2 regions of the Sphaerisporangium sp. NPDC004334 genome follow, and region 2 is predicted to be linked to the other one. Evidence: predicted binding sites of a transcription regulator. Region 2 holds the regulator's gene; the other holds the start of a gene.

Region 1 (14,884 bases), on a different contig from region 2:
CCCGATGCGGCGCCCGGTTCCCCTCGCCCCGGCCATGCCGTCCCGGGCCGCCGGTCAGGCGGCGGTGCGGTACGGGTCGCGGAGCGGCTCGATGCGAGCGGCGAAGTCCGCCTTGACCTTCTCCATCCGGGGACCGGGAGCGTAGAAGCGTCCCTTGGTCTCGCCATAAGGGGTGAGCCAGTCGCGTGCGGCCAGCTCACGAAGATCCCGGGCGGCCTGACCTTGGCTGAGGGACTCCTCGGCCTGGTAGGTGCCGCGCCGCAGCCGCCTGCTCACGAAGACCTGGTACAGCGCGGAGACGCACCGGGTGTGCAGGCCCTCCTTGTCGACCTGCTCCTCGAGAAGCGTCCACACCTCCCCCGCCTCGGCCAGCCGGCGCCGCACCCGCTGCGCCTGCATGTGATGCGCGCGCAGGCAGAACCGCACCCAGGGCAGCATCTCGTCGTGAGGTGACCAGACGCCCTGCTGTGCGTCGCGCAGAGCTCGGTAGTAGTCGACGGTGTTCTCTCCCAGGCCCAGCCATTCTTCGATGGAGCAGAACTCGGGTGTGGTGATCTGGTCGCGGCCGAGCACCAGGGTTTGCAGGGCCCTGGACATGCGCCCGTTGCCATCCCGCCAAGGATGGATGGCGACCAGGTTGAAGTGTGCCATCGCCGCCCGGACGTAGCTGGGCGCGTGCAGATCTCCGTCGTTGAGCCAGGCGATCAGCTCGTCGAGCAGACCGGGGACCAGCTCGACGTCCGGCCCCTCGTAGACCACTTCTCCGGTGGCGGAATCGCGGACGTAGACGCCGCCCGGCCGTACGACGCCCGGGGTCTTGTCGTGGTGGTGGCCGATCATCATGAAGTTCAGCGCGTTCAGCAGGCCCTTGTCGTAGCCGAACGAGCGGGCCATCGACAACCGCCGGACATAGGTGAGCGCCTGCATGTAGCCGGCGATCTCGCTCGCGACCGCCTGCGAGGTCTCCAGCGGCTCCTCCCCCAGGATGATGGACTCGATGTCCTCCACGCTGGCCCGGTAGCCCTCGATGGAGTTGGACCCCTGAATGGCACGCGCCTGGAGCTGGCGCCGGAGCTGCCCGTCCCAGCGGTGCGGCTCCGCCAGGCGGTACTTCAGGTCGCGGCGCATGTCCTCGATCTCGCCGAGCACGGCCTTGTCGGCCGGCTCCAGCTCAGGGGTTCGGTAGATCACCCCTTCATAACAGCATGGACGAATCATCCGGTCAAGCGACCGAATGATTCGTCCAGAAATGTTCCTCCGCTCCGGCCGACGTGTGGACCGGGCCGTGCCGAGGTCAGACGGCGGCGGTCTCGGCCACCGTGGCCGGGGTCAGCGCGATGGCCAGCACCTCCCGCACGTCGCTCACCGCGTGGACGGTCAGCTCGTTGCGGACCTCCTCGGGCACGTCGTCCAGGTCGGGCTCGTTGCGCGCCGGGATGAGCACCGTGGTGATGCCGGCCCGGTGGGCGGCGAGCAGCTTCTGCTTGACGCCGCCGATCGGCAGCACCCGGCCGGTCAGCGAGACCTCGCCGGTCATCGCCACGTCCGAGCGCACCGGGCGGCCCGACAGCAGCGAGGCCAGGGCGGTGGTCATCGTGACGCCCGCCGACGGGCCGTCCTTCGGGATCGCGCCCGCCGGGACGTGGATGTGCACCGACCGGTCCTTCAGCGACCCGACCGGCAGCTCCATCTCGGCGCCGCGCGATCGCAGGTACGACAGGGCGATCTGCGCCGACTCCTTCATCACCTCGCCGAGCTGGCCGGTGAGCGTGACGGCCGTGGAGCCGGTCTCGGGGTCGGCCAGCGACGCCTCGACGTACAGCACGTCGCCGCCGGCGCCGGTCACCGCGAGCCCGGTCGCGACGCCCGCCACGGCCGTGCGCTGCGCCGACTCCGGCAGCGAGGACTCCGGCACGTGCCGCGGCCTGCCGAGGTAGCCGACCAGGTCGCCGGCCCCGACGTGCACCGGCAGCGCCGCCTGCTCCAGGGCCGCGTTGGCCGTCACCTTGCGCAGCACCCGGGCGATCGCCCGCTCCAGCGAGCGGACGCCGGCCTCCCGGGTGTACTCGCCGGCGAGCCTGCGCAGCGCCTCCTCCTCGACGGTGACCTCCGAGGAGGTCAGACCGGCCTTGTCGAGCTGGCGGGGCAGCAGGTGGTCGCGGGCGATCGCGACCTTCTCGTCCTCCGTGTAGCCGTCGAGGGTCACGATCTCCATGCGGTCGAGCAGCGGGCCGGGCACCGCCTCAAGGACGTTGGCGGTGGCCAGGAACAGCACGTCGGACAGGTCGAGCTCGACCTCAAGGTAGTGGTCGCGGAAGGTGTGGTTCTGCGCCGGGTCCAGCACCTCCAGCAGCGCCGCCGTCGGGTCGCCCCGGTAGTCGGCGCCGACCTTGTCCACCTCGTCCAGCAGGACGACGGGATTCATGCTGCCGGCCTCGCGGATCGCCCGCACGATGCGGCCGGGCAACGCGCCGACGTAGGTGCGCCGGTGGCCGCGGATCTCGGCCTCGTCGCGGACGCCGCCGAGGGCGACGCGGACGAACTTGCGGCCCATGGCGCGGGCGACCGACTCGCCGAGGGAGGTCTTGCCGACTCCGGGAGGGCCGGCCAGCGCCAGGACGGCGCCGCTGCGGCGGCCGCCCACCACGCCGAGCCCCTGGTCGGCGCGCCGCTTGCGGACGGCGAGGTACTCGATGATGCGGTCCTTGACGTCGTCGAGGCCGGTGTGGTCGGCGTCGAGCACCGCCCGCGCGGCGGCGATGTCGTAGGAGTCCTCGGTGCGCTCGTTCCACGGGATGTCGAGCACGGTGTCCAGCCAGGTGCGGATCCAGCCGGTCTCGGGCGACTGGTCGGAGGTGCGCTCGAGCTTGTCGACCTCCTTGAGCGCGGCCTCGCGGACCTTCTCCGGCAGCTCGGCGGCCTCGACCCGGGCGCGGTAGTCCTCCTCCTCGGAGGCCGCGTCCCCGTTGAGCTCGGCCAGCTCCTTGCGGACGGCGGCGAGCTGCTGGCGCAGCAGGAACTCGCGCTGCTGCTTCTCCATGCCCTCCTGGACGTCCTTGCGGATCGTCTCGGCGACGTCCAGCTCGGCCAGGTGCTCGCGGGCCCACTCGACCAGCCGGGCCAGCCGCTCGGCCGGGTCGGCGTTCTCCAGCAGCTCGACCTTCTGGGGCGTGGTGAGCCACGGCGCGTACCCGGAGCTGTCGGCCAGGACCGAGGCGTCCTCGATCTGGTTGATGGCGTCGACGATCTGCCAGGCGCCGCGCTTCTGCATGATCGTGGTGGCCAGGGCCTTGTACTCCTTGGCCGCCTCCTCGGCGCGGCCGTCGGCGGCGACGGTCTCCATGCGGGTCGACTCCACCCACAGGGCCGCGCCGGGGCCGGTCGTGCCCGAGCCCATGCGCACCCGCTCGACACCGCGGACGACGGCGGCGGGCTCGCCGCCGGGAAGCCTTCCGATCTGCTCGACGACCGCCGAGACGCCGACGGCGCCGTACTTGCCGTCGATGCGCGGAACAAGCAGCACGCGCGGCTTGCTCTGCTGGGAGGTGGCCCGCGCGGCGTCGATGGCGGCGCGCACCTCGGCGTCCGACAGGTCGAGGGGAACGACCATGCCGGGCAGGACGACCTCGTCGTCCAGCGGAAGCACCGGAAGGATCAAGCTCTCACTCATGCGAACTCCAAGGGTTGAGTTACATCGACTCAATTAATAAGAGCCCGAGATTGTTCCCATGTCTGCGCTTGTTCGCTTGCAGCGATCGTAATTGTGTAATCGACATTGCCGGACGCGCTGCCCGCCCGCACGCCAACGGCACCGCACTAGACACGTCTTCGCAGGTCAGCGCATGACGAGCGGCCACTCGGACGACGACCGCGGCCGGCCACCGGCGGTGGCCTGGACCCCGGCGGCGCCCGATCAGCCCCTCGGTCGGGAACGACGGGCCGCCTCGTGATCACGCGGGGCCGCCGCCTCGCCGCGTGTTCACTCGCCGGGGCGCACCAGGCCGGTCTCGTAGGCGAAGACGATGGCCTGGGCACGGTCGCGCAGACCGAGCTTGGCCAGGATGCGGCCGACGTGGGTCTTCACCGTCTGCTCCGCCACCACCAGCCGTCCGGCGATCTCCCCGTTGGACAGGCCCTGGGCCATCAGCGCCAGCACTTCGGTCTCGCGGCCGGTCAGCTCGGCCAGCCGTTTCACGGTCGGCGCCCGCGGCCCGCCGAGCCGGGCGAACTCGGCGATCAACCGCCTGGTGATCGACGGGGCCAGCAGCGCCTCCCCCGCGGCGACCACCCGCACGGCCTCGACGAGCTGCTGTGCGGAGGCGTCCTTGAGCAGGAAGCCGCTCGCCCCCGCCCGCAGCGCCTCGTAGACGTAGTCGTCCAGGTCGAAGGTCGTCAGGATCAGGACCTTGGTGGCGGTCCCGGCGAGGATGCGGCGCGTCGCCTCCAAGCCGTCCATCACTGGCATGCGGACGTCCATCAGCACCACGTCCGGCGTCAGCTCGCCTGCCCGCGTCACCGCCTCCTGCCCGTTGACGGCCTCCGCGACGACCTCGATGTCGGGCTGGGTGCCGAGGAAGGTGGTGAAGCCGGTGCGGACCATGCCCTGGTCGTCGGCGATCAGGACACGGATCACGGCTCCTCCGGCGCGGCGGGTTCGGCGGGGGCGAGCGGAAGGGTGGCCGTCACCCAGAACCCGCCGTCCGCCATGGGCGCGGCTTCCAGGGTGCCACCCAGCAGTGCGGCGCGCTCGCGCATTCCGGCGATCCCCTGGCCCGGTGCGTCCGGGGTGCCGGGCGCGGGCGCGCCCGAGGGGCCGTTGGTCACGCTCAGCCGTAGCTCGGCGACGGTCCGCTCGATCTCGGCCCGCACCGGCGCCCCGGGCGCGTGCCGCATCGCGTTGCTCAGCGACTCCTGCAGGATCCGGTACGCCGACAGGCCGACCGCGGCCGGCAGGTCGAGAGACCCGGACACCTCGGCCGTGACGGCGAGCCCCGCGGCCCGGACGTTGCCGATCAGGTCGTCCATCCGGTCCAGCCCCGGCTGCGGCGCCGTCTCCCGGCGACCGTCCGAACCACGCAGGACGCCCAGCACCTGGCGCATCTCGGCGAGCGCCGCCAGCGACAGCACCCGGATCTCGGCCAGCCCCGCCTCCAGGGCCGCGACGTCGCCGTGGGCCCGCAGCGGCACGGCCTCCGCCTGGATCGCGATCACCGACATGTGGTGGGCGACGATGTCGTGCAGCTCTCGGGCGATGCGCGTGCGCTCCTCCAGGACGACGCGCGCCGCCCGCTGCTCCTCACCGCGCCGCCGCTCCTCGTCCAGCCGGCCGGTCGCCCGCCTGCGTGCCCGGATGTTCTGGCCGAACAACAGGGCCACCGTCACCAGGACCGTGGCAAGGAACATCGAGTTCGGATGGATGATCCACGCACCCACCATTGAGACGATCCAGACCCCGATCGCGACATCGCGATCCGCGCGCACGGCGATCGAGTACGCGCAGAGCAGATAGGTGATCGCCTGGGCCGCCACGTAGGGCATCACGCCGTCACCGTGGCCGGCGGCGCCGCCCATCGCGCCGTCGAGGATGCGCGGGTTGACCAGGCCGCCCACCACCGCCGCCATCGCCGAGATCCGCCACGCCGCCACCGGCCAGCGCTCGCGAAGAGCGACCGGCACCGCGTAGGCGGCGGCGAGCACGATCAGGACGGGCCCATCGGGGGAGAAGTGGGACGCCACCGCCTCCGTCTCCAGGTACGACACGCCTGTGCCGAGCAGGATGAAGGCCAGCGCCAGGTCGGCGACGACGACGAGGTCGACAGTGGCGAACGGCAGCCACCGCGCCCACGCCGGCACGGCGGGCCGCAGCCACCGCGACCGCGGGCCCGCGGGCTCCGCCGTCCCGGTGACCAGCGCCGCGGTCAGCGGCGACGCCAGCCGGACGAGCCCGGACCAGGCACGCGAGATCACCGCCCCAGCGTACGAGCCACGACCCCACCCGGCGTCACCCTCAGGGGTGATCTGACCGCCTCACCCCGTGGTGCCATCGCGCCGCACGGCCGTGTACCGGGGCGGGAGCGGAGAAGACCGCACCTGGCGGGGACGCGGGTCAGCGATCGCGATTCCTAGCTTGCTGCTGTGTTCGCGGCGGCGCGCCGCGAACTGGACAGGAGGCTCCCTCATGGCCAGGAGCGCTTTCGCAGCGATCTCCCTCACCGGCGCACTCGGCGTCCTCACCCTGCTCGCTCCCACTCCCGACGACCGGATGGCCGAGGTCTTCGGCGACCTGGCGACGGCGGACCGGGTCGCCGTCATCGTGCCCGGCGCCGACGTCACGCGTGCCACCTTCGACGGCGGGCGGCGCAAGGCGTACAGCACGCCGGGCGGCGCCGCGCGCGCCCTGATCACGCAGGTGCGGGGCCTTGATCCGGCGGCCCGGCCGGCGGTGGTCGCCTGGCTCGGGTACGACAGCCCGCGGGCCATCAGTCTCGCGGCGGCCACCGACGCGGTCGCCGAAGACGGCGCCCGAGAACTGCGCCGCGCCGTCGCCCGTGTCCGCTCGATCACCTCTGCCCCGGTGACGCTGCTCTGCCACAGCTACGGCTCCGTGGTCTGCGCGAAAGCCCTGCCAGGCCTGCCCGTGGCCGACGTGGCCGTCTTCGGCAGCCCCGGCCTCGGGGTCGGCCGGGCGGGGGATCTCGGCACCCGGGCCCGGCTGTGGGCCGGCCGCGGCGGGAATGACTGGATGCGTTTCGTCCCCCCGGTGCGCATCGGGCATCTCGGTTTCGGCGCCGACCCGGCGCGCCCCTCGTTCGGCGCCCGCGTCTTCGCGGCCGGAGCGGCCGGGCACAGCGATTACTTCCAGCCCGGTGGCGTGTCCCTGCGGAACCTGGCGTTGATCACGCTCGGCCGCGCCTCCGAAGTGAGCGCGCCGTGACGCGGGCGCACGACCCGGCCGGACGGATCTGGGCCAGGCTTGCGGCGATCCGGACGAGATGCGCGTCCCCTGACGCCCGGCCGCGGCCCGCGTCACCGGCGGCGCTGCCGGGGTGGCGGGCGTGGGACGCCTTCGCCGGGCGGATCGAGGCGGGCACGCCGGCCACGCGCGACCGGGGAGCCGATGCGCTGCGCGCCCTGGCGATCCTTGGAGTGATCGCGGGGCACTGGCTGGTGACCGCCTGGGTGGTGGACGATCTCGGCCATCTCCGGGTCACCAGCCCGCTCTCCGCCATGCCCGGCCTCGTCCCGCTGTCGTGGGTGCTCCAGACGCTGGCCGTCTTCTTCTTCGTGGGCGGGTACGCGGCGGCGTGCGGCCTCGGCCGCGCGCCGGCCGGGGAGTGGGTCCGCCTGCGCCTGCGCCGGCTGCTCGTCCCGGCCGGGCCGCTGCTCGCGGTATGGGCCGGGCTGCTGGTCCTGCTGGCGGCGGCCGGCGTGCCGCCGGGGTCGCTGCGCTCTCTGGCCGTGCCGGCCCTCGGCCCGCTGTGGTTCCTCGGCGTGTACGGCCTGCTCACCGCGGTCACTCCGTTACTGGTCCGGGTGCGGCCCGCCCGTGTGGCCGTCGCGGCGGTGGTGCTGGTGCTGGTCACGGACGTGGTCCGCTTCGGCCTGGGCGGCCCCGTGTGGCCGACCTGGACCAACGTGCTCGCCGGTTGGCTCGTCCCGTACGCCCTCGGCCTCGCCCGCGGGGCCGGTGACGCGCCGGGGCTCGGCGGAGGGTGGGGAGCGGCGGCGATGCTGGCGGGCGGGGCGGTGGGGACGGTGATCCTGGTCACCGGGTTCGGCTACCCGGCGAGCATGATCGGAGTCACCGGGGCGCGGGTGTCCAACCTGAGCCCGCCCACTCTGGCCGCGGTGTGCTTCGGGATCGCCCAGGTGGGCCTGGCCATGCTGCTGCACCGGCCGCTGACCTCCCTCATGCGGCGTCCGCGCGTGTGGGCGGCGGTCGTCCTGGCCAACCTGTCCGCGATGACGGTCTTCCTGTGGCACCAGACGGCGCTGACCGTGGTCCTGCTGGCCGCGCTGCCCTTCGGCACCGCCGTCCCCGGCCTTCTCGTGGCGCCTGACTCACCGGGCTGGCTGCTGGAGCGGATGTCCTGGCTGCCGCTGCCCGCCGTCCTGGTCGCTCTGCTCTGCGCACTGCTCCTGCGCCGGGACCGGCGTTCGCGACAGAAGCGCACCACCTAGGCCCCCGGGCGGGGTGGGGCAGGACGGATGTTCGGAGCACGCTGAAGAGCAGAGCATGATGGCAGCATGGAAAAGGGTGGAATCCGGATCAAATCCCCAAGTGGCCGGTGGGTTCTGTTCGCCACCGTGCTGGGTTCGGGGATGGCCTTCCTCGACGGCACGGTGGTCAACGTCGCGCTGCCCCGGCTCGGCAACGACCTCGGCGCGTCGATCTCCGGCCTCCAGTGGACGGTGAACGCCTACACCCTGACCCTGGCCGGGCTGATCCTGCTCGGCGGCTCCCTCGGCGACCGGTACGGCAGGCGCAAGATCTTCGTCATCGGCGTCATCTGGTTCGCGCTGGCCTCCGCGCTGTGCGGGCTGGCGCCCAACATCCAGACGCTGGTGCTGGCCCGCGGCCTCCAGGGCATCGGCGGGGCGCTCCTCACCCCGGGCTCACTGGCCATCATCCAGTCGTCCTTCGCCCGCGACGACCGCCCGCGCGCCGTCGGCGCCTGGTCGGGCCTGGGCGGCGTCGCCGGCGCCGTCGGCCCCCTGCTCGGCGGGTGGCTGGTGGAGACGGCGGGCTGGCGCTGGGTCTTCCTGATCAACCTGCCGCTCGCCGCCCTCACCGTGGTCACCGCCGTCCGGCACGTGCCCGAGACCAGGGACGAGGCGTCGGCGGGCCGCTTCGACATCCTGGGCGCCATGCTCGCCGCGCTGGCCCTGGCCGGGATCACCTACGGGCTGATCGAGCGCGGGACGGCGATCCCGCTGGTGTCGGCGCTGGCCGGCGTCGCGCTGGGCGCCGCCTTCGTCGTGCTGGAGATCCGCCGTTCGCGGGCCGGGGCGGCGGTGTCGGCGCTGGTGCCGGTCCGCGTGTTCGCCTCCCGCGAGTTCACCGCCGTCAACGTGGTCACGCTCATCATGTACGCGGCGATGGGCGTGGTGTTCTTCCTGCTGGTCGTCGAACTCCAGGTCGCCGCCGGGTTCTCACCGCTGGCCTCCGGGACGGCGATGCTCCCGGTCATGCTGCTGATGCTCGTTCTGTCCCCCCGCGCGGGCGACCTCGCCAAGCGCATCGGCCCCAGGCTGCCGATGACGGTGGGCATCCTGCTCTGCACGGGCGGGCTGGTCCTGATGAGCCGCATCGGGCCGGGCGCCTCCTACCTGCTGGACGTGCTGCCGCCGGTCGTGCTGTTCGGCCTCGGCACGTCCGCGGCGGTCGCGCCGCTGACCGCGACCGTGCTGGCGACGGCCGAGGAGCGGTTCGCGGGCGTGGCCAGCGGCGTCAACAACGCGGTGGCGCGCACCGGCGGCCTGCTGGCCGTCGCGGCCATCCCCCCGCTCGTCGGGCTGACCGGCGCCGCCTACACCTCGGCGACCGCCTTCACCTCGGGGTTCCGCACCGCGATCTTGATCAGCGCCGCGATGATGGCCTGCGCCGCCGTACTGACCTTCCTCACCATCCGGACCAACGTGCTGCGCGCCCCCGAGCGCAAGGCCGCGTGCAACCTCGACGCCCCTCCGCTGCAACCCTGCACCCCGATCGAGGAGACCCGCGACCGCCCCGGCACCCGGCCGCAGCCACGCTCGCGCTAGCCGAAGACGGTGACGAGTTCGCTCGTCCTGGTCGACAGGTCCACGATTGATATGCCGTCGGCGGTCGCGACGTAGAGATACCGGCCGTCCGGGCTCGCCACGATCGCGGTGGCGTGCTCGCCGACCTTGATGGCGTCGGGCAGGACCCGGTGGTAGGCCAGATCGACGGTGACGACCGCGTTCGACCAGCCGTCGGTGAGGTACACCTCACCCCCGTTCGGGCTCATGGCGACGCCTGACCAGCCGGTGAACAGAGCGCCCTTGCTCATGGTGGGCAGGCCGACGTCCAGCCGCCTCCCCACCGTCTTCCCGGTCGCGGTGTCGATCACCTCGAAGCCCTCGTCGGTGAGATTCCAGATGCCGCCCGTGCTGACGTACAGGTGCCCGCCGTCCCGGCTGATGGCCAGGCCCCCGGGACGGTCGCCGGTGGGGATGGGCGCACCCGCGCGGCCGGTCACCGTGTCGATCACCGACACCTGGTCGGACCCGCTGTCGGCGACGTAGACGCGCCGCCCGTCGGGAGCGGCGACGATGCCGAGGGGCTCGTCGCCGACGGGGATGGGGTCGCCGACGGTCCCGCCGGTGGCGGTGTCGATCACCGAGACGCTGTCGGACGCCCTGTTGGTGACGTAGGCGCGGCGGCCGTCGCCGGCCATGGCGATGCCCGCCGGCCACTTCCCCACGCTGATCGGCCGGCCGGCGACCGCGCCGGTCACGGTGTCGACCGTCCGGACGGTGTCGGTGTCCTGACGAGTGACGTAGGCGCGGCGGCCGTCGACGGTGAGCGCCACCTGGTAGAAGGCCTGGTAGCCGTTCCCGAGCGCGACCGGCCCGCCGATGACGCGCCCGGTGGCCGCGTCGATCGTCCACATCCGCGTCCCGCCGGTGAACGTGATGTCCCCGACGGCGTACAGGCGTGCGCCGTCCGGGCTGACGGCGACCGAGCTCATCAGGATGGGCACCTGGTCGTAACGCACGACGACGGCCGTCCCCGCCGCCGCGGTCAGCGCGGCGAACAGCGGCACGATGAGCAGGAGGGCGCGTGCGTGCCGTCGCGGAGGCGGCACCGGCCCGGCCGCCACAACCGGCCACGAGCGGGCCGCCACGGCGAGGAGCGCCAGCGTGCAGGCGAAGGCGACGGCCGGAGCCGGCGCGATCGAGTCCCGGCCGAAGGCGAGCGCGAAGACGCTCGCGAGGATGGCCGCGCCGCCCGCCGCCCACCCCGCGAGCAGGGACCGCGCGAGCCGGCGCGAGGTGGCGGCCACCGCGCCGGCGGGCACCAGGAGCGCGGCCGGCACCGCCGCGCAGAGCGGGACGAGCCAGACCTCAAGGTCGCCCTCCACCCGTCGCGCCGCGGACACGGCCGCGAGCTGGCCGAGCAGCGCCAGCGTCCCGAGCACTGCCAGCACGAGCGCCGTCCGCCGGACCCGGTCGCCGGGCGCGCCGAGCCGCAGGCGCGCCTCGGGGTGCCGCCACAGCGCGAGTCCCGCGCACACCGCCGCCAGCGCCAGAGCCGCGTGGCCCACGATCTCGACCCACAGCCGGCCGCCGAAGTCGGGGCCACCCCAGAAGGCGCCGGCGAAGAACGCCAGGCCGAAGGGAGCCGCGGCGCCGCCGCCGACCAGCACGCCCGGCCCGGCGAGCGACCTGGTGCGCGGCAGGAGCGCCAGCACGGCTCCGGCCGTCGCCACCAGGGCCATGCCGGCGGTGTACCACGCGAGGACGGCTCCCGGGCCCGGCCCGGCGGAGAAGAACGAGCCGTTACCGAGCAGGGAGGACGCGGCCTTCGCCGCGCGTCCGCCGTGCCAGGCCACCTCGCCCGCCGCGAGCGCCGCCCCCGCCACGACCGCCAGGACTCCCGCCACCACGCCGATGTGCCGCCACACCCCCCGCGCGGCGTCCGCCGGCCAGTCGCGCGGCGCCCACGTGCGTCGTGCTCCGGCCCGCCCGGCGCTCGTCTCCGGGCGGAGCCGCAGCCGGGCGGCGCCCGCCGCGGGACCGGCGGCAGACGGGGCGCCGCGCGGTGCGGCGGGGCCGGACACCGGACCGGGCGGCTGTGCGGCGAGCGCCGCCAGCCGCTCCCGCGCCGCGCCGGAGACGAGCCTGCTGTCGTCGTCCGTCAGCCGTTCCACATCGGCCCGGACGGCGGCCCGGACGACGTCGTTGCCGATGCGATGGAGGTGGGCGAGCCCGTCGAGCGCGGCGAGCCGGTCGGCCGCGATGGGGCTGCGAAGGGCGGCGCCCAACTGGGGCGGCAGGGTCCAGTGGACGTTGCGGGCGATGACGATGCGGCCCTCGACGTCGTCCTGCTTCTTGGGCCGCTGCTGGGGCATCTCCTCGACCACGCGCTCGTGGACGTAGGCGTACAGCTCGTCGACGGTGATGTCCCCGTCCCCGTCCAGATCGGCGTAGCCCTCTCGCAGGCCCTCCACCAGGTGACGGGTGAACACCGACTGCGCGGCCTCGCCCCGCAGCCGGTCGCCCTCGAAGGAGTACTGGGTGGCGTCGGAGGCGGTCAGGACGGTGCGTCCCCGGCCGCTGAAGCGTTCCAGCGAGTGCACCTCCGGGTCGCCTTTCGCCAGGCGTCCCGGAGGGAAGGCACCGCTGTAGCAGCAGTCGAGGATGAGGATCTTCTGCCGCGAGGCGCACCCCTCCATCGCCTGGTCGACCTGCTCGGCCGACAGGGCGGTGAAGACCAGGCTGTCGCGGCGGGTGTTCGCCATGGCCAGGAACAACCGCCCGGCGTCGTCCTTCAGCCCGTGGCCGGTGAAGTACAGCAACGTCAGGTCGTCCCGCCGGCGGTCCCGGTAGAGGCCGGCGATGGCCTCGCCCACCCGGTGGTGCGGCTCGTTGACCAGCGTCGTCACCTCGAAGCCGGCGATCCGCGGATCGCGCAGCACGGCGGCCAGCGCCTCCGCGTCCTGCGCCGGCGTGGTGAGACGCCGCAGCCCCGGGTCCTGGTACGCGTAGCAGGCGATCACGAGCGCCAGCCGCCGGCTCATGGGTCTAACGGTCCGGGTGACGGCGCAGGAACGCCTCGACGAGGTCGCGCTGCTGGTCGGCCGTCGCGCGCTCCAGCTCGATGGTGTCGCCCTCGACGGTGAGCACGACGCGGTGGCGGCCCGTCTGGCGGCCGAGCCAGTCGCGCACGGTGTCCACGACGGAGGCGAAGACGCCGCCGGACGCGCTCAGCGCCACCACGATGGCCCCGATGGTGACCGGGTCGGCGCCCTTCGCGCCGGGCGGGGGCGCCTCGCCGGGAGCCCAGCCGGCCGACTCGACGTCCAGCTCGGCGATCTCGGCGCGCAGCCGCCGGGCGAGCCGTTCCGCCTGTTCGGGGTCGGCGTCGGGGTCGGGCAGCACGAACACGGCCAGGCTCAGATCGCCATCCCGCCCGCTGCCGCCGCCCATGTGCGCTCCGCCCGCCGAGCCCGCAGTCCCGGCACGATCATCCTCTCGGACGTCCGGCGCTGACAAGGGGTGGGCACCTCCTCGCTTGAGGTGACCGGGGAACGGGGTCCCTTGACGGGCGAGGACGGCCACGCCTCGGCCATTGAGGCCTGGCCGCGCGCCGGCCCTGAGGTCCGGACGGGGCTCAGCCCTTGAGGCCGGAGCGGGAGATGCCTTCGATGACCCAGCGCTGGGCGACCAGGTAGAGCAGGATCACCGGGAGGCTGGCGATCACCGCGCCGGCCATCAGCAGGTCGTAGCGGATGGTGTTGGCGCTCTGGAAGTTGCCGAGCCCGGCGGGCAGGGTCAGCGAGTCGGGGCTGAGCAGCACGTAGATGGGCCACAGGAAGTCGTTCCAGTTGGTCAGGAACGACAGCAGGAACAGCGTGACCAGCGCCGGCTTGGCCAGCGGCAGCGCGATCGAGGTGAAGATCCGCCAGCGGTCGGCCCCGTCCAGCTCGGCCGCCTCCTCCAGCTCCGCCGGGAGCGTGATGAAGAACTGCCGCAGGAAGAACACCCCGAAGCCGCCCGCCGCCGCGGGCACGATCACCGCGGGCAGGCTGTCCACCCACGACAGCTCGTTGACGATGAGGAAGTTCGGGATGAGCAGCACCACCGGCGGCACGAACAGCGTCGCGACGATCACCGCGAAGATCGCCGACCGCCCGCGGAAGCGCAGCCGGGCGAGGGCGTAGGCGGCGGGGGTCGCGGTGAGCAGCACCAGGGCGGCGTGGCCGACGGCCGCGATCAGGCTGTTGGCGAACCAGGTCAGGATCGGGCTGTCGGGGCTGTTCAGGATCTCCCGGTAGGCGTCCAGGGTCGCCGGGCTGGGAATCCATTGCGGTTCGGTGGACCCGGCGGCGCCGCGGGTCTTGAACGAGGTGAGCACCATGTACACCAGCGGGCTGATGTAGAGCGCGGCGACGACGGCCAGCACCAGGTGGAGCAGGGCCCGGCGCACCCGGCGCGGAGCAGGCGCGGTCACGAGGTCCTCCTGTCGCGGAAGGCGCCGAAGACCAGGGCGCTGGCGCACATGAGGAACCCGGCGAGGATGAAGCTCATCGCCGAGGCGGTCCCCATGTCGAAGCGCCGCAGGCCGGTCTCGGCGATGAGGTAGATCGCCGTCTTGGTCTGGTCGGCGGGCGCGCCCGCCGTGATCAGGTACGACTGGCCGAACATGTTGGCCGAGGCGAGGATCGTGGCGTTGACCACGAAGACCATGACCGGCCGCAGCCCCGGCAGCGTCACCGACCGGAAGCGGGCCGCCGGCCCCGCGCCGTCCACCATCGCCGCCTCGTACAGCTCACGCGGGATGTCCTGCAGCCCGGCCAGGAAGATGACGGCGTTCAGGCCGAGCGTCCACCACACGGTGACCCCGACGAGGGCGATCCAGGCGGGCGGCACGTCGGTGGTCCACTGCACGTCCAGGCCCAGGTAGTGGTTGATCAGGCCGATGTTGCCGTCCAGCAGGTACCGCCAGACGAACCCGACCACGGCGACCCCGAGGACGTAGGGGGCGAAGTAGACGGCGCGGTAGAGGTTGCGCCCGCGGAAGCGCCCGTTCATCAGCAGCGCCGCGAACAGCGGCAGCAGGATGAGCAGGGGCACCGAGAACAGGGTGAAGACGCCGGTGGCCCGCATCGCCGTCCAGAAGCGCGAGCCGTCGACGCTT
Region 2 (14,884 bases):
TGGCGCGCAGTTCGGCGGGGTCACGGCCCTCGACGGGCGAGCCCGCGGCCTCCACCGCCCTGCGGAGCGTCTGGTCCAGGATGAGCTCGTCCAGCGCCGCGGGGTCGGCGTCCGCGCCCTGGCCCGCGGCGATCATGGCGAGCCGGGCGAGGATCTCGGCCTCGGAGGGCCGTCCCGGCTCCAGTGGCAGCACCGGCGGCGAGTAGCGCGCGTAGCCGCGCACGGCGAAGTTCAGCAGCAGGAAGTCGTAGTGCCCCGACTGCATGACCCGCGGCGGCGGCAGGATGACGTGCGCGTGGCGGGTCGTCTCGTTGAGGTAGGGGTCGACGCTGACCATGAAGTCCAGGCCGGCCAGCGCCCGGTCGAGCCGCGCCCCGTTCGGCGCCGACAGCACCGGGTTGCCCGCCACCGTGACCAGGGCGCGCACGCGGCCCTCGCCGGGCGTGTCGATCTCGTCGGCCAGCGTCGCCACCGGCAGCTCGCCGTTGGCCTCGGGCAGGCCCCGCACGCGGCTGTGCCAGCGGCCGGTCGTGTACGGCCGGCGGCGGCGCGGCCCCTCGGTCGCCGGGCGGGGGAACATGGCGCCCCCGGGCCGGTCGAGGTTGCCGGTCAGCACGTTCACCGCGTCCACCAGCCATTGGGCGAGCGTGCCGAACTCGACGGTGCACGTGCCGATGCGCCCGTACACGGCGGCGGCCGGCGCGGCGGCGAGCTCGCGCGCCAGCCGGACGATCACCTCCGCCGGCACGCCGCACGCGGTGGCGCACGCTTCGGGGGTGAAGGGCGCCATCGCGGCCTCGAACTCGGCGAGCCCGTTCACCGGGACGCCGACCTGCGCCAGGCCCTCGGCGAAGAGGGTGTGCGCGATGCCGGCCAGCAGGAACGCGTCGGCGCCCGGGCGGACGAAGACGTGCTCGTCGGCGAGCGCGGCGGTGCGGGTGCGGCGCGGGTCGACGACCACCAGCCGGCCGCCGCGCCGGCGCAGGGCCTTGAGTCGGCCGGGGAAGTCGGGCGCGGTGCACAGCGAGCCGTTGGACTCCAGCGGGTTGGCGCCCAGCATGAGCAGGTATCCGGTGCGGTCCAGATCGGGTACGGGCACCGTCATCGGGTCGCCGAACATCAGCCCGGAGGAGACGTGCTTGGGCATCTGGTCGGCCGTGCTGGCCGAGTAGACCTGCCGGGTGCCGACGGCGCGGATCAGCGGGGCGGCGTACAGCGCCCCGGCCATGGTGTGGGCGTTGGGGTTGCCGAGGTAGACGGCCCGGGCGGGCCCGGGGACGGCGGCCAGGCCCTGCTCGACGGCCGCGAACGCCTCCTGCCAGCTCGCCTCGCGCCACTCCGTGCCCGTGCGGATCAGCGGCCGGGTGAGGCGGTCGGGGTCCTCGTCCAGCCGGCCGAGGCTCGCGCCCTTCGGGCAGATGAAGCCCTTGCTGAACGGGTCGGCGTGGTCGCCGCGCACCCCCGTCACGCGCTCGTCGTCGTCCAGTCCGATGGTGAGGCCGCACACGGCCTCGCACAGTGGGCAGGTGCGGTGTGCGGTGCGCACGATGGGCCTCCTGGGTTCGAGGGCTGAACCCATCATTGCCGTCCTCCGCCGCCGGGGGAAGGTCAGACGCCGCTCCGTGCCAGGCAGTCCGGACAGGCGCCCCAATAGATGACGTCGGCCTCGTCGACGCGGAAGCCCGCGGCGTCGACGGGGTCCAGGCACGGGGCCTCGCCGGTGGCGCAGTCCACGTCGGTCACCGTGCCGCACATGCGGCAGACGAGGTGGTGGTGGTTGTCGCCGACCCTCGCCTCGTACCGCGCGGGGCTGCCCATGGGCTCGATCTTGTGCAGCAGCCCGGCGCCGTGGAGGGCGTGGAGTCCGTCGTAGATCGCCTGGAGGGAGACGTGGCCGACGCGCGCGCGCACCCGGCGGTAGATGGCGTCCACGTCGAGGTGGTCGCCCTCCCTGACGGTGTGCAGGATCGCGATGCGGGCCGCCGTCACCCGGAGCCCCGCATCGTGTAGCCGCTCGACATCCCCCACGACCTGCACCTTAAGCGGTAAACCTGAATCATTCAAGTAAAGGGACCTTCCCGCTAAGGCGATTTTCGATCGGCCACCCGGGGGGCGGTGTCCAGATCTGGGTGGAGGTGGCATGCTCTTGGAACGATGAGAACCGAGCCCATACACGGCACCCTGTCCGGTTTGCCAGAGATCTCCCCGCGGCGGGCGCGTGTCCGCCGTGCCGCCGCGCTGACCATGGCCGTGGCGATGGCGGCGGTGCCGGTCATGGCATGCTCGGCCGCCGAGTCGTCCTCACCGCCGTCCAAGAGCACGGACGGCGCCTCATCCGCGCCCGGCGAAGCGACGGGCGACGCGACCGGGAAGCCGCAGGCCGGCGCCCATCGGCGGCCGTTCACCATCTCCTTCGGCGGCGACGTCCACTTCGAGGGCATGCTCCGCAACCGCCTGGCCGACCCCGGCACCGCCCTCGGCCCCATCGCGTCGGTCCTGCGCCGCGCCGACCTGGCGATGGTCAACCTGGAGACCGCCATCACCCAGGGCGGCACCCCGGCGCCGGGCAAGCAGTACACCTTCCGGGCCCCCGCGACGGCGCTCACCGCGCTCAAGGCCGCGGGCGTCGACGTGGCGTCCATGGCCAACAACCACGGCATGGACTACATGGAGGGCGGGCTGCGCGACTCCTTGGCCGCCATCCGCCGCGCCCGCTTCCCGATCGTCGGCATCGGCAAGAACGCCGCCGAGGCCTACCGGCCGTTCCGCAAGGTCGTGAACGGCAACCGGGTGGCGATCATCGGGGCGACCCAGGTGCTCGACAGCCAGTTCGTCCAGGCGTGGACGGCGACCCCCACCAAGGGCGGCCTGGCCTCGGCCAAGGACGAGGCCAGGCTCATCCAGGCCGTCCGGCAGGCGCGCCGCACCGCGGACACCGTCATCGTGCACCTGCACTGGGGGACCGAGCTGCAGAAGTGCCCGAACCAGGCGCAGCTCGCGCTGGCCCCCAAGCTGATCGCCGCCGGCGCCGACGTCATCGTGGGCGGCCACGCGCACATCCTGCTCGGCAGCGGCTACCTGCAGGGACGTTACGTCAACTACGGGATGGGCAATTTCGTCTTCTACAACTCCGGCCCGCAGACGGGAACGACCGGGGTGCTGACCCTCACCATCAACGGGCGCAAGGTGCTCAAGGACGGGTGGACGCCGGCGCGGATCAGCGGAGGCGTCCCCGTCCCGCTGACCGGGGCGGCGCGCACCCAGGCCGTCGCCGGGTGGAAGTCCCTGCGAGGGTGCGCGGGGCTGGGCGCCACGCCGTGATCCGCCGCGCCGCCCCCGGCCGATCTATATTCGGATGGACGGTCCGATGACTGTGCAGGGGGTGGGCGTATGCGGTTCGCCATCGGGACGCGACCGACGGCCGTGCGCGAGCTGCGGCGCGCCCGGGCCGAGGGACGCGGGGCCTTCGACGGCCGGCTCGTGGTCGTGACCGGCGCCGGGAGCGGCATCGGCCGGGCCACCGCCCGCGCCTTCGCCGCCCACGGGGCGCAGGTCGTCTGCGCGGACATCGACCTCGCGGCCGTCCGCCGCACGGCGCTGGAGATCGGCCCGTGCGCCCACCCCTGGCGGGTGGACGTCGCCAGTGGCGAGGACATGGAGCGTTTCGCCTCGGCCGTGCGGGAGGAGCACGGCACGCCGGACATCGTGGTGAACAACGCGGGCATCGCCGTCGCCGGGTCCTTCCTGGACCACGAGGTGGCCGACTGGCGGCGCACCATCGACGTCAACCTGTGGGGCGTGGTCCACGGGTGCCGGCTGTTCGGCCGCCAGATGGTCGAGCGCGGCCGTGGCGGCCACATCGTCAACGTCGCCTCGCTCGCCGCCTTCGCCCCCTCGCGCCTGCTGCCCGCCTACTCGACCTCCAAGGCGGCGGTGAAGATGCTGAGCGACTGCCTGCGCGCCGAGCTGGCCGGGAGGGGCATCGGCGTGAGCGTGATCTGCCCGGGGTTCACCTCCACGGCGATCGCCGCCAACGCGACCTACCGCGGGGGAGACCGCGCGTTCAGCGAACGGGCGCTGCTGCGGCGCGGCTACCCGCCCGAGCGGGTGGCGGCCCACATCCTGCGCGCCGTCCACCGCAACACGGCCGTGGTCCCGGTGAACGCCGAAGGCAAGATCGGATATGCCTTGTCGCGCATCTCCCCGGGCTTGATGCGGGGAATCGCCCGCCTTATGAATTCCGATTTGGGACGTCTGGCCGGGAAGGACTGACCGCGGGCCCTGAAAGGGGCAAGATGAAACGGTGTCAGCCCCGCCCAGCGACCGCTGCTCCCACGACGACCAGGCGCCGCTGCGCCGAAGACCCTCCCAGCGCCGCAGCGCGCGACGCGTCGAGCGCATGCTCGACGCCTGCGCCGAGTTGCTCGACGAGATCGGCTACGAGGCGCTGTCCACCACCCGCATCGCCGACCGGGCCGATGTGGCCATCGGTTCGATCTACCAGTTCTTCCCCGACAAGCGGGCGATCACCCAGGCGCTGACCCAGCGCAACGTGGAGCTCTTCATCGCCCGGGTCGGCCGGCGCTTCATGACCGAGGACTACACCGGCTGGTGGCACGCGGTGGACGCCATCATCGACGAGTACGTCGACATGAACAGGACCGTTCCGGGCTTCCGCTCACTGCGCTTCGGCGACGCGGTGGACCTCAACCTGCTCGACTCGGTGTCGGAGAACAACACCGTGATCGCCGGCCGGCTGCGGGGCCTGCTGCTCGCGGAGTTCGGCATGGCCGACAGCGAGGAGCTCGACCTGTGGCTGACCGTCGCGGTGGAGTCCGTGGGCGCGGTCCTCGCGCTGGCCTTCCGCCGCGACCCCGACGGCTGGCCACCGCTCGTCGAGGAGGCCAAGCGGCTGATCCGCGGCTACCTGTCCACCCAGTTGCGCGCGCACGGCGAGGTCCCGGCCGGCCACGAGGGCTCGGCCGCCCGCTAACGGGCCACCGTGCCGGCCCGGCCGGGGGAGGCGGGGGCGCGCGAGGAGGACGTGGCGCCCGCGTCGCCGCTCTCGGCGTCGCACGGCGAGGAGAGTCTGCGGATCAGGTTGCGGGCGGCCTGCACCTCGGCCCGCGTGCGCACCAGTTCCTGGCGTTGCTGGTCGGCGGTCTCGAGGCGGGCGGTGGCGTACCCGAGGGTTCCGGGGACGACGGCGGCGCACAGGGCCGCGCAGGCGAGGGCGAAGGTGGTCTGCCAGGACGGGTCCATCGCAGCTCCTTCGAAAGAGCGGGTGACGTTCCAGGCGTGGCGAATATGCCCTCTCGCTCGCATGACACACGCACAGTAGTCAAACATGCGCAAATCAGGACGTAAGTAATGCCTGCCGTTGTCCACGCATGGTCGAGCGGCGCTCGGTAATCTCGTCTTGTGGCACATGTGACGCGTGAGCAGCTTGATCGACTTCTCGAGCAGGCACTTCTCGACGACGATCACGGGGCTCTGGCGGGGAGGCTCGACGATCTGGCGCGCGGATACGCGTCGGGAGAGGTGTCCCGTGCCGCGATCCTCGTGCTCGCCGCCGAGGAGTGGCGGCAGGCCGGCCAGCCGGCCAGGGCGCTCGAATGCTTCCAGCGGGCGCTGGACGACGGCGGCGAGGTGGGCGTCGACCCCAGGGCCGGCATCGCCGACACCCTGTTCGAGCTCGACCGCCCCGACGAGGCCCGCGAGCTGGTCGACTCCATCAAGGCCGGCGGGCAGGTCGACCCCAGCACCGCGCTCAACGTCGCCGAGACCCTGCTGGCCTACGGCGACCCGCGCGCCGCCCACGAATGGGCGACCGACGGCATCCTGGCCGGCGAGGGCCCCGCGGGCATCCGCGACGCGCTCCTTCGCACCCGCTACCGCATCCGCGTGGATCTCGGCCTGCCCGAGGACGACCTCGACGCCCTGCTCGACGTCTCCCGCTGACCGTCTCCCCTGACCGTCCCTCCGCTGACCGTCCCTCCGCTGACCGTCTCCGGCCAGGCCACGGCGTGAAGGCCGCGCGGGCCGTGACTCCCAGGCGCCACGGCCCGCGCGGTGCGGGTACATCCCTCAGGGACGGCTCGCCGGTGAGCGCGCCGCCCGCCGCACGGGGGCGTCTTCGGGCGGCGCGAGCCGGCGTCCGGGTCAGTCGGCGTGCGGGCCGTCGATCGTGGTGTCGACGGTGAGCGTCCTGCCGAGCTCGACGTCCAGCCCGTGCGAGCTGTGCGCGGACACCCGGGCGGGAAGGAGCGCCGGCTCGACGGGCATGAGCGGCTCAGGGGCGGTGGGCTCGTCGGCGGCGTACCCGCCGCGGCGCATGGGCAGGTCGCCCGGCCGCGGCAGCCCCGGAACCGAGGCCGCCCACCCGCGGACGGCCCGGTACACCAGCGCGCTCTCGCCGAAGGGGGCCCAGCCGGTGGCGCGGGCGATCGCGGGCAGGTCGTGCAGGCCGATCACCGCGGCGGTGCGGGACGGCAGGCCCCGGCTGCGGCCGATGTGCTCGAAGCCGATGATCAGGTCGTCCCGGTCGTGCCGGGCGGCGAGGGAGGAGACGGCCGCCTGCGGCACGGCCACGGCGTCCATGGCCTCGCAGGCCGCGGACGTGGCGCCCTGCGAGCGCAGGACGGCCACGGCGCTCTCCTCGCAGGACGTGGCGGCCGAGGCGCTGCCCGTCCCCAGCAGGCCCGCGCCCGCCGCGACCGCGGCCACCGCGAGCATCCCCCGGATACTGATCGAACTGAGCATGAAGACTCCCTGACTACCTTTTCGTGCTTGGACGAGCACTTAACGTAGCCAGGGAGTCCCCCGCCGGGCGGGTCGTTGACCCGATGCTGGTGGATTCCTTACCGAGACGCCTGCACGGTCAGAGTGTCACCGGCGGCGTCCAGATCGACGATGACCTGGTCCCCGTCGTGGATCTCGCCGGACAGCAGGCTCTTGGCCAGCTTGTCGCCGATCGCCGACTGGACCAGCCGCCGCAGCGGCCGGGCGCCGTACAGCGGGTCGTACCCGGTGAGCGCCAGCCAGTCGCGGGCGGCCGGGGTGACGGTCAGCGTCAGCAGGCGGTCCGACAGGCGCCGCGCCAGCCGGGCGACCTGCAGGTCGACGATCTGCGACAGCTCCTCCGAGCCGAGCGCGTCGAACAGGATCACATCGTCCAGCCGGTTGAGGAACTCCGGCTTGAACGAGCCCCGCACCGCCGCCATGACCTTGTCGCGCTTGGCCACGCCGTCGAGCGCCGGGTCGACCAGGTACTGCGAGCCGATGTTGGAGGTCAGGATCAAAATTGTGTTGCGGAAGTCGACCGTGCGTCCCTGGCCGTCGGTCAGCCGCCCGTCGTCGAGCACCTGGAGCAGGATGTCGAAGACCTCGGGATGGGCCTTCTCGATCTCGTCCAGCAGCACCACCGTGTACGGCCGCCGCCGCACGGCCTCGGTGAGCTGGCCGCCCTCCTCATAGCCGACGTACCCGGGCGGGGCGCCGACCAGGCGGGCGACGCTGTGCTTCTCGCCGTACTCGCTCATGTCGATGCGGGTCATGGCGCGCTCGTCGTCGAACAGCAACTCCGCCAGCGCCTTGGCCAGCTCGGTCTTGCCCACGCCGGTCGGGCCGAGGAACAGGAACGACCCGGTCGGCCGGTCGGGGTCGGCGACCCCGGCCCGCGCCCGGCGCACGGCGTCCGACACCGCCTGCACGGCCTCACGCTGGCCGACGAGCCTGCGCCCGAGCTCCTCCTCCATGCGCAGCAGCTTGGCGGTCTCGCCCTCCAGCAGGCGCCCGGCGGGGATGCCGGTCCAGGAGGAGATCACCTGCGCGATGTCGTCGGCGCCGACCTCCTCCTTGACCATCGCGTCCTCGGGCTGGGCCAGCGCGCCGGCCTCCTCGACCTCCTTCTCCAGGCGCGGCACGTCGCCGTACATCAGCCGGGAGGCCGCCTCGAAGTCGCCGTCGCGCTGGGCGCGCTCGGCGGCCGAGCGGGCCTCGTCGAGCTGCTTCTTAAGCTCGCCGACCCGGTTGAGCCCGGCCTTCTCCTTCTGCCAGCGCACGACCAGGGCGTCGAGCTCCTCCTGGCGGTCGCCGAGCTCCTTGTGCAGCTTGTCCAGGCGCTGGACGCTCGCCTCGTCGGTCTCCTTGGCGAGGGCCAGCTCCTCCATCTTCAGCCGGTCGACGGCGCGCTGAAGCTCGTCGATCTCCACCGGACGCGAGTCGATCTCCATGCGCAGGCGGCTGGCGGCCTCGTCGACCAGGTCGATCGCCTTGTCGGGCAGGAAGCGGGCGGTGATGTAGCGGTCGGAGAGCGTGGCCGCGGCCACCAGGGCGCCGTCGGAGATCTGCACCTTGTGGTGGGCCTCGTAGCGGCCCTTGAGCCCGCGCAGGATCGCGATGGTGTCCTCGACCGACGGCTCGCCGACGAAGATCTGCTGGAAGCGGCGCTCCAGCGCCGGGTCCTTCTCGATGCGCTCGCGGTACTCGTCCAGGGTGGTCGCGCCGATCATGCGCAGCTCGCCCCTGGCCAGCATGGGCTTGAGCATGTTGCCGGCGTCCATCGCGCCCTCGGCCGCGCCCGCGCCGACCATCGTGTGCAGCTCGTCGATGAAGGTGACGACCTGGCCGTCGCTCTCCTTGATCTCGGTGAGGACGGCCTTGAGCCGCTCCTCGAACTCGCCCCGGAACTTGGCGCCCGCCACCATCGCGCCGAGGTCCAGGGACACCAGGCGCTTGCCGCGCAGGCTCTCGGGGACGTCTCCGGCGACGATGCGCTGCGCCAGCCCGTCCACGACGGCGGTCTTGCCGACGCCGGGCTCGCCGATGAGCACGGGGTTGTTCTTGGTGCGGCGGCTGAGCACCTGCACGACGCGGCGGATCTCGTTGTCCCGGCCGATCACCGGGTCGAGCTTGCCCGCGCGGGCCAGCTCGGTGAGGTCGACGCCGTACTTCTCCAGCGCGCGGTAGGTGTCCTCGGGGCTCTCGCTGGTGACCCGGGCGTGCCCGCGGACCTTCTCGAAGGCCTCCAGCAGGGCGTTCGGCGTGGCGCCCTGCGCCTTGAGCAGCTCGGCGACGCGCCCGCCGTCGGCGGCCAGGCCGACCAGCAGGTGCTCGGTCGACACGTACTCGTCCTCGAGCTGCTTGGCACGGGCCGCGGCCGTGTTCAGCGCCACCAGGAGCTGGCGGGAGGACGACGGCGCGCTCACCGTCGAGCCCTGGGCCTTCGGGATCTGCTCCAGCTGCCGCTCGGCCTCGGTGCGCAGCCGCTTCCAGTCGGCCCCGACGGCCTCCAGCAGGTGGACGGCCGTGCCGTCGGTCTGGGAAAGCAGGGCGGTGAACAGATGGGCCGGAGCGACCTCCGGGTGGCCTTCGGCGGCGGCCCGCCGGACGGCGGCCGACAGGGCGTCCTGGCTCTTACGCGTGAGCTTGTAGTCCATGCCTACCTTGCCTTTCTCGCATGGCGGATCGCCCGGCGCTCGCCGGCCGCGGCGGTGCTGCCTCGCTCCGCGCGGTGCTGCGTCGCTTTGCGCAGTGCTGCGTCGCTTCGCTATATGTGCGCCACCGCCCGGGGCGCCGATACGGTGCCCGCGGGGTGGAGGAGATGTCGTCGCGCGGCCCGGGAGGGTGCTCACCGGGACCGCCGCGGCCGTGCGCTCTCCCGCTCACGCGGGAGGAAGCTGGTACTGGATCAGGGCGCGGATCATCGCCATCTCGCTCCTGAGACGGCCGAGCTCCTCGCGCATGCGGAGGTTCTCGGTCTCCAGGGCGAGGATGCGCTTGATGCCCGCGAGGTTGATGCCCTCCTCCTGGGACAGCCGCTGCACCTCGCGGAGCATCACGATGTCCCGGGTGGAGTACAGGCGGCCCCGCCCCGCCGTCCGGCCGGGACTGACCAGGCCGAGACGGTCGTACTGCCGGAGCGTCTGCGGGTGCAGCCCGGAAAGCTGAGCGGCCACCGAGATGACGTACACCGGAGTGTCGTCGGACAGGTCGAAGTAGTTGGCGTCCATCGGCGTCGCCTCCTTTCGGGGCTACTCGGTTCTCGCCTGTCTGAGCAGTTCGGCGCGGGGGTCCACGCCGTCGGAGACCGCGCGGAACTCCTCCAGCGCGTTTCTCTCCTTGTCGTCGAGGCGCTGGGGCACCACCACCTCGACAGTGGCCAGCAGATCACCCTTGGTGCCGTCCTTGCGGGTGACACCCCGGCCGCGCACGCGGAACGTGCGGCCGTTCGGGGTGCCCTCGGGGATGCGCAGTGTCACCGGCATGCCCTGGAGCACCGGCACCTTGATCTCGGCGCCGAGCGCCGCCTCGGCGAACGTCACCGGGACGGTGATGGTCAGGTTGTCGCCCGACCGGCCGAAGATGGCATGCGGTTTCACGTGAATCTGGACGTACAGATCGCCGGCCGGGCCGCCGTTCTCGCCGGGCGCACCCTTGCCCTTGAGGCGGATGCGCTGGCCGTCGGCCACCCCGGCGGGGATGCGCGCCTGGAGGGTGCGGGTGCTCTTGCCGCGGCCGCTGCCCTCGCACACGGGGCAGGGGTCGTCGACCAGCAGGCCGCGGCCCTTGCAGTCGCGGCACGGCTCGGAGAAGGCGAAGTTGCCGAGGTTGCGGCTGGCGGCGCCGGTGCCCTCACAGGTCGGGCAGACCCGCGGGGTCGTGCCGGCCTTGGCGCCGGTGCCGGTGCAGGCCGGGCACGCCGAGGAGCTGGTGAGCCGCAGGGCCACCGTGGTGCCGTCCACGGACTCCATGAACGACAGGGTGACCTCGGACTCGATGTCCTGCCCGCGGCGGGGACGGCTCGTGGTGGTGGTGGAGGTGCGCCCGCCACGGTTGAACAGACCGCCGAACAGGTCGCCGATGCGCTCGCCCGTGCCGCCGCCCTGCGCCGTGCCTCCGAAGAGGTCGCCGAACTCGAACGGGAACCCGCCGCCGCCGCGGGGGGCGCCGCCCCCCGCGTATCCGCCGAGACCGGACCCGAACAGCGTGCGCGCTTCGTCGTACTCCTTGCGGCGCTTGCTGTCGGACAGGACGTCGTAGGCCTCCGAGACCTGCTTGAACTTGGCCTCGGTCTCGGTGTTGCCCTGGTTGGCGTCCGGGTGGTACTTCCTGGCCAGTCTCCGGTACGCCTTCTTGATCTCTTCGGCGGTGGCGGTCTTCGACACACCAAGGACGGCGTAGTAGTCCTTCTCCAGGTAGTCCTTGGTGCTCATCTATCGCTTCCTTCGTGACCCAAAGGGATGATCGCTCAATTGTCCTCGGACTCGGCCGCCGCCGCGCCCGCTCCGTCCGTTTCGGAGGAGGTGCGCTCGGAGGACTCGGGCTCCTCCGGCTCGGCGACGGCCACCCTCGCCGGGCGCAGGACGCGCTCGCCGATGCGGTAGCCGGGCTGGAGGATCTCCACGCAGGTCGGCTCGGTGACCTCGGCCGAGTAGCTGTGCAGGAGCGCCTCGTGCACGGTCGGGTCGAACGGGTCGCCCTTGGCGCCGTAGGTCGAGAGCCCGAGCTTGCCGACGGCGCTCTCGAGCGCCTCGCTCACCTTGGCGAAGCCGCCGGTGAGCTCGCCGTGGTCGCGGGCCCTGCCGATGTCGTCGAGCACGGGCAGCATCTCGGTGAGCACGCTGGCCACCGCCTGCTCGCGGACCGTCACCCGGTCGCGCTCGACGCGCTTGCGGTAGTTGGAGTACTCGGCCTGGAGCCGCTGGAGGTCGGCCGTGCGCTCGGCGAGCTGCGCGGCCGCGCCCGCGTCCTGCGGGGCCGCCGCCTCGGGCGAGGCGGGGGAGGGCGTGTCGGCCGCCTTCCCCGCCCCCTGGCGCACCTCCCCCGTCTCGGGGTCGATGCGCCGGTTGTCGCGGATCACCAGGCCTTCGTGCTCGCTCCCAGAGTTCGGGGACGTCACGCGGCACCGCCCTCCCGCTTCGGCTCGTCGTCGACGATCTCGGCCTCGACGACGTCGTCGTCGGCCTTGGCGCCGCCGTCGGCGGCACCGGTGGCGCCGGCCCCGGGGGCCCCGCCCTCGGCGCCCTGCGACTGGGCGTAGATCGCCGAACCCATCTTCTGGCTGACGGTGGCGAGCTTCTCGGCGCTGGCGCGGATGGCGGCGGAGTCGCTGCCCTCCAGCGTCTTCTTCAGCTCGCTGAGCGCCTCCTCGACCTCGGTCTTGACCTCGGCCGGGACCTTCTCGTCGTTCTCGCGCAGGAACTTCTCGGTCTGGTAGGCCAGGCCGTCGGCGTTGTTGCGCGTCTCGGCGTCCTCGCGGCGCTTCTTGTCCTCCTCGGCGTAGGACTCGGCCTCGCGCATCATGCGCTCGATGTCGTCCTTCGGCAGCGCCGAGCCGCCGGTGATCGTCATCGACTGCTCCTTGCCGGTGCCGAGGTCCTTGGCGGAGACGTTGACGATGCCGTTGGCGTCGATGTCGAAGGTGACCTCGATCTGCGGGATGCCGCGCGGCGCCGGGGCGATGCCGGTCAGCTCGAAGGTGGCCAGCTTCTTGTTGTAGGCCGCGATCTCGCGCTCACCCTGGAAGACCTGGATCTGCACCGACGGCTGGTTGTCCTCGGCCGTGGTGAAGACCTCCGACCGCTTGGTCGGGATCGTGGTGTTCCGCTCGATGATCTTGGTGAAGATGCCGCCCTTGGTCTCGATGCCCAGGCTCAGCGGGGTCACGTCCAGCAGCAGGACGTCCTTGACCTCGCCCTTGAGCACGCCGGCCTGGAGCGCGGCGCCGATGGCGACGACCTCGTCAGGGTTGACGCCCTTGTTGGGCTCCTTGCCGCCGGTGAGCTCCTTCACCAGGTCGCTGACGGCGGGCATGCGGGTGGAGCCGCCGACGAGCACCACGTGGGCGATGTCGGAGACCTTGATGCCGGCGTCCTTGATGACCTGGTGGAACGGGCCCTTGCAGCGCTCGAGGAGGTCGGCGGTGATGCGCTGGAACTCCGAGCGGGTGAGCTTCTCCTCCAGGTGGAGGGGGCCCTCGGCCGAGGCGGTGATGTAGGGCAGGTTGATCGAGGTCTCGGTCTGCGACGACAGCTCGATCTTGGCCTTCTCGGCGGCCTCGCGCAGGCGCTGGAGCGCCATCTTGTCCTTGGACAGGTCGACGCCGTGGGCGTTCTTGAAGCGGGTCACCAGCTCGTCGACGACGCGCTGGTCCCAGTCGTCGCCGCCCAGGTGGTTGTCACCGCTGGTCGCCTTGACCTCGACGAAGCCGTGGCCGTCCTCCTGGCCGACGTCGAGCAGGGACACGTCGAAGGTGCCGCCGCCGAGGTCGAAGACCAGGATGGTCTGGTCCTTGTCCTTGTCGAGCCCGTACGCCAGAGCGGCGGAGGTGGGCTCGTTGATGATGCGCAGCACGTTGAGGCCCGCGATCGTGCCGGCCTCCTTGGTGGCCTGCCGCTGCGAGTCGTTGAAGTACGCGGGGACGGTGATCACCGCGTCGGTGATCTTCTCTCCGAGGTAGGCCTCGGCATCCGTCTTGAGCTTCTGCAGGACGAAGGCGCTGATCTGCTGCGGGGAGAACTTCTTGCCGTCGATCTCGACGGACCAGTCGGAGCCCATCTCACGCTTGACCGAGCGGATGGTCCGGTCGACGTTGGTGACGGCCTGCCGCTTGGCCACCTCGCCGACGAGGACCTCTCCGTTCTTGGCGAAGGCCACGACCGACGGAGTCGTGCGCGAGCCCTGCGCGTTGGCGATGACGGTGGGCTCACCGCCCTCGAGGATCGAGACGACGGAGTTGGTCGTCCCAAGGTCGATACCTACCGCACGTGCCATGAGTACGTCCTTGTAGTCAAAGTTGAGTCCGTATGACTCAATCGTAATCCCGCTCGACCCTTTGTCAAGCGAGTTGAGTCTGCTGGGCTCAACCCTACGCGCCCCCTCACCTATTCCGCGCACACGGGGGCTCGGGACGCGGACTTCTCGGGACATGCTCCGGTCCGGCCCGGCCTCTTCCAGGTCTCCTAGGGAGGGATCAGCCCTTGGCGCCGTCGACGATCTCGCGGTGGCCGAGGGGCTTCTTCAGCTTGACGGTCGTGGACTTCTGGACCGCGATCTCGATGCACGCAGTGTTCTCGGCGCCGCGCGCCTGACCCTCGTACAGGGTGATCGTCACGCGCTTCGCCGTCTCGCGCACGCCGACCCGGTCGAGCACCGAGCAGGGCTCCACGCCCGACCACCAGATCACGGTGAGCCGGCGTCCGTCCCGGGAGGGGCGCACCTTCTCCCAGCGGACCTTGCGCGGGTGCACCGTCGGGCCCTTGGGGCGCGTGGGGGAGGGCCCGGCCGCCGGGGCGGCCGGCGTGGTCACCTGCGCCGTGCCGGCCGGCGTCGATACGGCGTCATCGGGAACCCCGCTCGCACTGGTCGTGGGCGCCGGCGCGCCGCCGCACGCCGCCGCCAGGAACAGCCCCACCGCCGCCAATGTGGTCCTCATCGTCCGCATACCCCTTCGACGTACTGGATCTCCCCGCGGTTCGGGCCGCGCATGCCCCCGCCTCGACGCGCACGTCGAGGCGGGACGCGAAAGGACCCCCGGCCTGGGTGGCCGGGGGTCCTTCCGTTGGGGGGCTTCTGTGGGGCCGGCGGGTCAGCGCTCGCCGGGGACCCAGTCGTCGTCGGCGGAGGTCGGCGCGGACCGCAGGGTCGTGGCCGCCGCCGGCGGGACCGGGTCGGGGAACGGCGCGCAGTGCGCATCGGGGCCGGGCAGGCTCGCCGGCAGCGTGCCGTCGGTCAGGTACGCCTTCCAGATGTCGTCGACGCAGGCGTTGCCCCGGCCGGTGAGGCCGTGGTTGCCGCCGCCGTCCATGACGACCAGGCGCGAGGACGGGAAGCGCTTGTGCATCTCGACGCCACCCTGGTACGGGGTGGCGGCGTCCTTGGT

What was found. Region 2 encodes HspR, which represses chaperone genes until heat shock. Its sites were predicted from a motif close to ANTTGAGTCNNNNNGACTCAANT; they were not measured.
Region 1: the regulator HspR is predicted to act here: its motif matches at 3,683-3,705, upstream of lon (endopeptidase La).

The regions. Positions count from the first base shown of each region.
Region 1 covers NZ_JBSGDZ010000023.1:39,497-54,380, reverse strand. Annotated here, with positions in the region: gene ACWEN6_RS28245 (Fic family protein) at 55-1,191, opposite strand; gene lon (endopeptidase La) at 1,295-3,670, opposite strand; gene ACWEN6_RS28235 (response regulator transcription factor) at 3,980-4,633, opposite strand; gene ACWEN6_RS28230 (sensor histidine kinase) at 4,630-5,967, opposite strand; gene ACWEN6_RS28225 (alpha/beta hydrolase) at 6,179-6,934, shown strand; gene ACWEN6_RS28220 (acyltransferase family protein) at 6,931-8,181, shown strand; gene ACWEN6_RS28215 (MFS transporter) at 8,248-9,762, shown strand; gene ACWEN6_RS28210 (caspase, EACC1-associated type) at 9,759-12,764, opposite strand; gene ACWEN6_RS28205 (effector-associated constant component EACC1) at 12,769-13,173, opposite strand; gene ACWEN6_RS28200 (carbohydrate ABC transporter permease) at 13,358-14,197, opposite strand; gene ACWEN6_RS28195 (carbohydrate ABC transporter permease) at 14,194-14,884, opposite strand, start outside.
Region 2 covers NZ_JBSGDZ010000004.1:323,547-338,430, reverse strand. Annotated here, with positions in the region: gene ACWEN6_RS06975 (molybdopterin-dependent oxidoreductase) at 1-1,546, opposite strand, end outside; gene ACWEN6_RS06970 (Fur family transcriptional regulator) at 1,609-2,028, opposite strand; gene ACWEN6_RS06965 (CapA family protein) at 2,245-3,321, shown strand; gene ACWEN6_RS06960 (SDR family NAD(P)-dependent oxidoreductase) at 3,391-4,272, shown strand; gene ACWEN6_RS06955 (TetR/AcrR family transcriptional regulator) at 4,304-4,993, shown strand; gene ACWEN6_RS06950 (hypothetical protein) at 4,990-5,262, opposite strand; gene ACWEN6_RS06945 (tetratricopeptide repeat protein) at 5,422-5,961, shown strand; gene ACWEN6_RS06940 (hypothetical protein) at 6,163-6,762, opposite strand; gene clpB (ATP-dependent chaperone ClpB) at 6,861-9,440, opposite strand; gene ACWEN6_RS06930 (heat shock protein transcriptional repressor HspR) at 9,666-10,013, opposite strand; gene dnaJ (molecular chaperone DnaJ) at 10,035-11,216, opposite strand; gene grpE (nucleotide exchange factor GrpE) at 11,252-11,902, opposite strand; gene dnaK (molecular chaperone DnaK) at 11,899-13,776, opposite strand; gene ACWEN6_RS06910 (hypothetical protein) at 13,976-14,437, opposite strand; gene ACWEN6_RS06905 (alpha/beta hydrolase) at 14,591-14,884, opposite strand, start outside.